Lichenibacterium dinghuense: one gene and its partner. The protein of the gene in region 1 interacts with the protein of each later gene in a pairwise test. Links are inferred from orthologs where the notes say so. Each region holds a gene or a part of one and is shown in the gene's direction. Other genes may lie near its edges.

What was found.
Region 2: the proteins of cysE (region 1) and cysK interact in binary tests that used the Escherichia coli proteins (3 or more experiments, as listed by UniProt). The link is inferred for Lichenibacterium dinghuense from one-to-one orthologs.

Annotation. Positions count from the first base shown.
Region 1 is NZ_JAJLMN010000001.1:1,574,760-1,577,915, reverse strand. Bases 192-3,036 are described here. They hold cysE (serine O-acetyltransferase), read left to right. Parts: upstream 192-1,095; coding sequence 1,096-1,977; downstream 1,978-3,036. Other genes in these bases: L7N97_RS07575 (PilZ domain-containing protein), read right to left, coding at 2,507-3,036; L7N97_RS07580 (DUF3126 family protein), read left to right, coding at 2,087-2,482; L7N97_RS07590 (alpha/beta fold hydrolase), read left to right, coding at 192-867. Also shown: more of L7N97_RS07590, read left to right, coding at 103-191; more of L7N97_RS07575, read right to left, coding at 3,037-3,115.
Region 2 is NZ_JAJLMN010000001.1:2,497,040-2,500,252, forward strand. The notes cover bases 93-2,994. They hold cysK (cysteine synthase A), read left to right. Parts: upstream 93-989; coding sequence 990-2,000; downstream 2,001-2,994. Other genes in these bases: mbfA (iron exporter MbfA), read left to right, coding at 93-883; L7N97_RS12160 (pyridoxine 5'-phosphate synthase), read right to left, coding at 2,211-2,978; L7N97_RS12165 (2OG-Fe dioxygenase family protein), read right to left, coding at 2,980-2,994. In the rest of the region: more of mbfA, read left to right, coding at 1-92; more of L7N97_RS12165, read right to left, coding at 2,995-3,213.

The DNA of each region.
Region 1 (3,156 bases):
AACGGTGCCGGAAGGGTAGGGCGCCCATGCCGCCCCCGCGCTTGCGGCCGTCCGGCGCGTTGGGCAAGACGCGCCGGACGGCACGACAGGGGACCCGCGGGCATGAACTTCTCTTCGAACGGCGTCGGCATCGCCTTCCGCGACGAGGCCCCCTCCGCGGCCGACCGCGGCGAGCCCGCGCTGCTGGTGCACGGCTTCGCCTCCTCGGCCCGCGTCAACTGGGCCGACACGGGCTGGCTGCGCACCCTGTCGGGCGACGGGCGCCGCGCGGTCGCCTTCGATCACCGCGGCCACGGCGCGAGCGACAAGCCGCACGACCCCGCCGACTACGCCACGCCGCTGATGGCCGAGGACGCGCTCCGCCTGCTCGACCACCTCGGGATCGATCGGGCCGACGTGATCGGCTATTCCATGGGGGCGCGGGTCGCGGCCTTCCTGGCGCTCCGCGCGCCGGACCGCGTCCGCTCGATCGTGTTCGGCGGGCTCGGCGTCCACCTTGTACGCGGCGTCGGCCTGCCGTCCGGCATCGGCGACGCCATGGAGGCCCCCTCGCTCGACGTGCTCACGGACCCGATGCAGCGCATGTTCCGCCGCTTCGCGGAAGCCGGCGGCAACGACCTCAAGGCGCTCGCCGCCTGCATCCGCGGCTCGCGACAGACCCTCACGCCGGCGGACGTCGGCCGCATCGCGGCGCCGAGCCTCGTGGCGGTGGGCACCAAGGACGCCGTGGCGGGCGACCCGCGCGGCCTCGCCGAGCTCCTGCCGCGCGGCGAGGTGCTCGACATCCCGGACCGCGACCACAACCCCGCGGTCGGCGACCGGACCTTCAAGGCGGGCACGCTGGACTTCCTGTCGCGGCGGCCGTGACGGCCCCGCCGGGCTTCCCCGGACAAAGGCGCCGCGGGATCCCGGGCGCCCGGCGAAGGCCGGGGTTCGACAGGGTCGCACCCGTTTCCGGGGGATCCCGTCGCATTCACGTCGCGTTCATCCTGCAGCGTGGCGCCGACGGCCGGGCCTTGTTCCGGACCCGAGAGCCCGTATCTGTTAGGGTGGCGTCCGGTCCCGGGAGCCTCCGGCACTTGGAGAGTTCGACTCATGTGGCACGGCCAGACCGCCAAGGTCATCGAGATGGGGAGCGTCGATCCCCTCTTCGCCCGCATGCGGACCGAGGCTGACGAGATCCTGCGGCACGAGCCGGTGCTGTCGAAGCTGATCCTGACGACGGTGCTGAACCACGACACGCTCGAAGCGGCCGTGATCTACCGCATCGCCGCGCGCCTCGACCACGGCGATGTGCCCGCCATCCTGCTCAGCCAGGCCTTCACCGAGGTGGCGCGCAACGACCCCACGATCGGGGAAGTCTTCCGGGCCGACATCATGGCCTTCTTCGACCGCGACCCGGCCTGCACGCGCCTCGTCGAGCCCCTGCTGCACTTCAAGGGCTTTCACGCCATTCAAACGCACCGCTTCGCCCACGCGCTCTGGAACATGGGGCGGCGCGACCTCGCGCTCTACCTGCAGAGCCGGTCCTCGGGCGTCTTCGCGACCGACATCCACCCCGCGGCGCCCTTCGGCAAGGGCATCTTCCTCGACCACGCGACCGGCCTCGTGGTGGGCGTGACGGCGGTGGTCGAGGACGACGTGTCGCTGCTCCACGACGTGACGCTGGGCGGCACCGGCAAGGAGACCGGCGACCGCCACCCCAAGATCCGCCGCGGCGTGCTGATCGGGGCGGGCGCCAAGGTGCTCGGCAACATCGAGGTCGGCCACTGCTCGCGCATCGCGGCCGGCTCCGTGGTGCTGGCCTCGGTGCCGCCGAAGAAGACCGTGGTGGGCGTGCCCGGCCGCGTGGTGGGCGAGGCGGGCTGCGCCGAGCCGGCCCGCACCATGGACCAGATCATCGCCCAGAAGACGCAGGACCGCGCCTTCGTGGAGCAGGGGCGCGGCGTCGGCCGGGCGGTCGTGCAGGGGCTTTGAGCTTCCGTCGGGACCCCGCCTCGGCTAGGGTTCCGGCCCGGCCCGAGGGCCGTGACGAGGCCGTCCCCGCGTGGGTCGACGCGCGACCGGACACCTTTCGGAGCACAGCTTGAACAAGACCGAACTTCACAAGCTGCAGGACTACCTGCAGCGCACTTTCGGCAACAAGGCCGTGAGGGTGCAGCCGCACCAGGGCGACGCCGACCGGGCCGACGTGTCGCTCGGCGAGCGCCGCATCGCCACCATCGCGGTGGACGACGAGGACGGGGACCGCTCCTTCTCGTTCGAGATGAAGATCCCCGTCGAGCGCGCGACGATCGAGTCCTACCTGCGGCTGCTGTTCGACAACGACAAGTTCAAGGTCGTGCCCCGCGCCAAGAAGACCGACTCCGTCGAGCTGAACGTGGGCAGCGACTTCCTCGGCGTCGTGTCGGCCGACGACCCGAAGGGCAAGTCCTTCACGCTGCAGATGGCCATCCTCGACTACGACCTCGAGGAGATCTGAGGTCCGGGGCTCCGCGCCCCGGCCTCACAACACCAGAAGGCTCGGGTCGCTGTCCGCCGAGTAGGGCCGGGCGAACTCCACCGCCACCCCGCCGCTGAAGCCCCGAACCACGTGGGCGGGCGTGTTCCCCAGCGTCACGGGCGTGCCCACCGGCGGATGCACCTCCGCCGTGAAGGCGGCCCCCGACACCGACACGTCGATCAGCCGCACGGGGTAGTCCCGGCCGTCCGGCATCCTGAGCGTGGAGCGCGGGTGGCGCGAGGGGACGCGCTCATGGCGGCGGTCCTCCGGCATGCCGAGGGCGTGGCGGTTGCCGAGCCAGGTGAGCTGGTCCGCAAGCTTCTCGCGCTTGAGCAGCGGCACGTTCAGCGCCAGCGCGAAGCCGTTCTCGAACAGCCGGGCCACGGTGCCCTCGATGCGGCCGATCTGGTCGATGTAGCAGATCACGCGCTCCTTGGGCGCCCCGCGCACCGGGGCGATCAGGGCGACGCCGCCGGGGGACATGTCGATCGTCTGGCAGGGGAACTCCTGCCGGTTCGTCAGCATGTAGCGGCCCAGCACGGCCACGCGCACGCGCTGGTGGCGCCGCCGCTCGTGGGCCTGCGGCTCGGATCTGAGGAGCGGGGATGACACCACCGGAGGTCCGCCTTGAGGGGTTCGGGACGGTTCTGCTG
Region 2 (3,213 bases), 920 kb from region 1 along the record:
AATCTACGCCGACTTCGCCCACGGCCTCCGGGACGAGTATCCCGACACGGCCCGCGTGTTCGACGACATGGCGGCCGAGGAGAACGAGCACCGCCGCCGCCTCATCGACACCTTCACGGGCCGCTTCGGGGACCACATCCCGCTGGTGCGGCGCGCCGACGTGAAGGGCAACATCGCGCGCAGGCCGCCGTGGCAGGTGCGCCCGCTCGGGGTGGCGGCCGTGCGGCGGCAGGCGGCCGCGATGGAGCGCGACGCCGAGCGCTTCTACCGGCAGGCCGCGGCCCGCTCGACCGACGCCGGCACGCGCAAGCTGCTCGGCGACATCGCGGCCGACGAGGCCGGCCACGAGCGCCGCGCCGGCGAGGCCGAGGAGCGGCGCCTGCCGGGCGAGGCCCGCGACCGGGAGGACGAGGAGGCGAAGAAGCGCTTCGTGCTGCAGGTGATCCAGCCGGGGCTCGTGGGGCTGATGGACGGCTCGGTGTCGACGCTGGCGCCGGTCTTCGCGGCCGCCTTCGCGACGCACGATCCCTGGAAGGCCTTCCTGGTCGGCCTCGCGGCCTCGCTCGGCGCCGGCATCTCGATGGGCTTCGCCGAGGCGCTGGCCGACGACGGCAAGCTGTCGGGCCGGGGCACGCCGCTGCTGCGCGGGCTCGTCTGCGGGCTGATGACGATCGCGGGCGGCATCGGCCACACGCTGCCCTACCTCGTCCCCGACTTCACCACCGCGACCGCGCTGGCGGGCGCCGTGGTGGTGGCGGAGCTCGCCGCCATCGCCTGGATCCAGTGGCGCTTCATGGACGCGCGCCCCTTGTCGGCGGTCGCCAAGGTCATGCTCGGCGGCGGGCTGGTGCTGGCCACCGGCGTCCTCATCGGCGCCAGCTGAGGGAGGCCTGCCGCCCGAGCGTTGACGCCTCGGGGGCGCGCCGCCATCTTCCATCCCCACGGGCTGCGGCGCCGGCGCGCCTCGGCCGATCCAGGAAGGAAGCCCCATGTCGCTCGCGTCGATCGGTCGGGACGACGACCCCCTCCCGCAGGACAACAGTCCCAAGCCGAAGGTGGGCCGCGGCCGCATCTACGACTCCATCACGGACACGACCGGCTCGACGCCGCTGGTGCGGCTGCGCCGCCTCGCCGCCGAGAAGGGCTGCAAGGCCGAGATCCTCGCCAAGCTCGAATTCTTCAACCCGATGTCGAGCGTCAAGGACCGCATCGGCGTCGCCATGATCGACGCCATGGAGAAGGCCGGCCGCATCGCGCCGGGCCGCAACACCCTGGTCGAGCCCACCTCGGGCAACACCGGCATCGGCCTCGCCTTCGCGGCGGCGGCGCGCGGCTACAAGCTGATGCTGTGCATGCCCGAGTCCATGTCGGTCGAGCGGCGCAAGATGCTGATGCTGCTCGGCGCCGAGCTGGTGCTGACCCCGGCCGCCCAGGGCATGAAGGGCGCCATCGCCAAGGCCCTGGAGATCATCGACGCGACGCCGGGCGCCGTGATGCCCCAGCAGTTCGACAACCCCGCCAATCCCGAGGTCCACCGCAACACCACGGCCGAGGAGATCTGGACCGACACGGGCGGTGCCATCGACGTCTTCGTGGCGGGCGTCGGCACGGGCGGCACCATCACGGGCGTGAGCCAGGTGCTGAAGCCGCGCCGCCCGTCCCTGCACGTCGTGGCGGTCGAGCCCGAGGACTCGCCGGTGCTGTCCGGCGGCCAGCCCGGCCCGCACAAGCTGCAGGGCATCGGCGCCGGCTTCGTGCCGAGCATCCTCGCGCGCGACCTCATCGACGAGGTGGTGACGGTGGGCAACCAGGAATCCTTCGAGATGGCGCGCCTGGTCGCGCGCCTGGAAGGCATCCCGATCGGCATCTCGTCGGGCAGCGCGGTGGCGGCGGCGCTCGAAGTGGGCTGCCGGCCCGGCATGGAGGGCAAGGCGATCGTGGTGATCATCCCGTCCTTCGCCGAGCGCTACCTGTCGACGGCGCTGTTCGACGGGCTGTGACCGCCGTTCCCTCCTTCCCCTGCAAGGGGAAGGTGCCGCCGCGAAGCGGCGGCGGATGGGGATGAGCGGCGCGCAGCGCCGCTCGGCGACGCCCTGTTCGCCCCACCCGTCGCCCTTCGGGCGACACCCTCCCCTCCAGGGGAGGGAGGCGAGCGATGGACCGTCGAGAACAGGGGGGCCTGCGAGGCTAGTCGCGGGCGGGTCGAAGCCTCACCGAACCGGCCAGGGCGAAGGCGTCCCCCTCCCTGCCAGCGCGTCCCGATAGGCCGCCACCGCGGCCGCCCATCCCATCTCCAGCGCGTCGGCGGTCAGCTCGTGGCCGATCGAGGCCTCGTGCAGGGCCGGCAGCGCCGCCACCAGCGGCGGCAGGTTGTCGAGGTTGAGGTCGTGGCCGATGTTGACGACGAGGCCCAGCTCCGCGGCCCGCCGCCCGGCCTCGGCGCAGCGCTCCAGCACGGCCCCGTGGTCGCCGCGCGCGAAGGCCGCCCCGTAGCCGCCCGTGTAGATCTCGATGCCGTCCGCGCCGGCCGCCGCGGCGCGCTCGACAGCGCCCGCGTCGGGGTCGACGAAGACCACCGCCCGGCAGCCCTGCGCCTTCAGCCGCGCCACGGCGGAGCGCACGAGCCCGGCCTGATCGCCGTCGAGCCGCCAGCCCTCCTCGGAGGTGAAGGTGTCGGGCGCGTCCGGCACCAGCGTGCACTGCTCGGGCCGCACCGAGTCCACGAGCCGGAGGAAGCCCTCGTCCGGATAGCCCTCGATGTTGAACTCGAAGCCCGGCCGCCACGGCGCCATCAGGGCCGCCAGGGCCGGCACGTCCGAGCGGCGGATGTGGCGCTCGTCGGGCCGCGGGTGGACCGTCAGGCCCTGCGCGCCCGCGTCGTGGGCGAGGCGCCCGAAACGCAGCACGTCCGGCACGCCGGTGCGGCGCGAGTTGCGCAGCAGCGCGATCTTGTTAAGGTTGACGCTGAGCCGGGCCATGTCACGCCACCTCGTCTTCGGCGCGGAAGGTCACGACCAGCACGTCGCGGAACGCCGGGCGTGACGGGTCGACGGCCGTGATGGGGCTCACGCCGTGGAACACCCGATGGTCGTCCACCAGCGAGGCGTCGAGCGGGTGGAGCAGCGTCGCGGTCTCGAGCGGGCGACGCTCCGCATCCGCGATCGTGCTGACGCCGTCGGCCACGTTCTCGCGCCGCACCATCATCACCAGCAC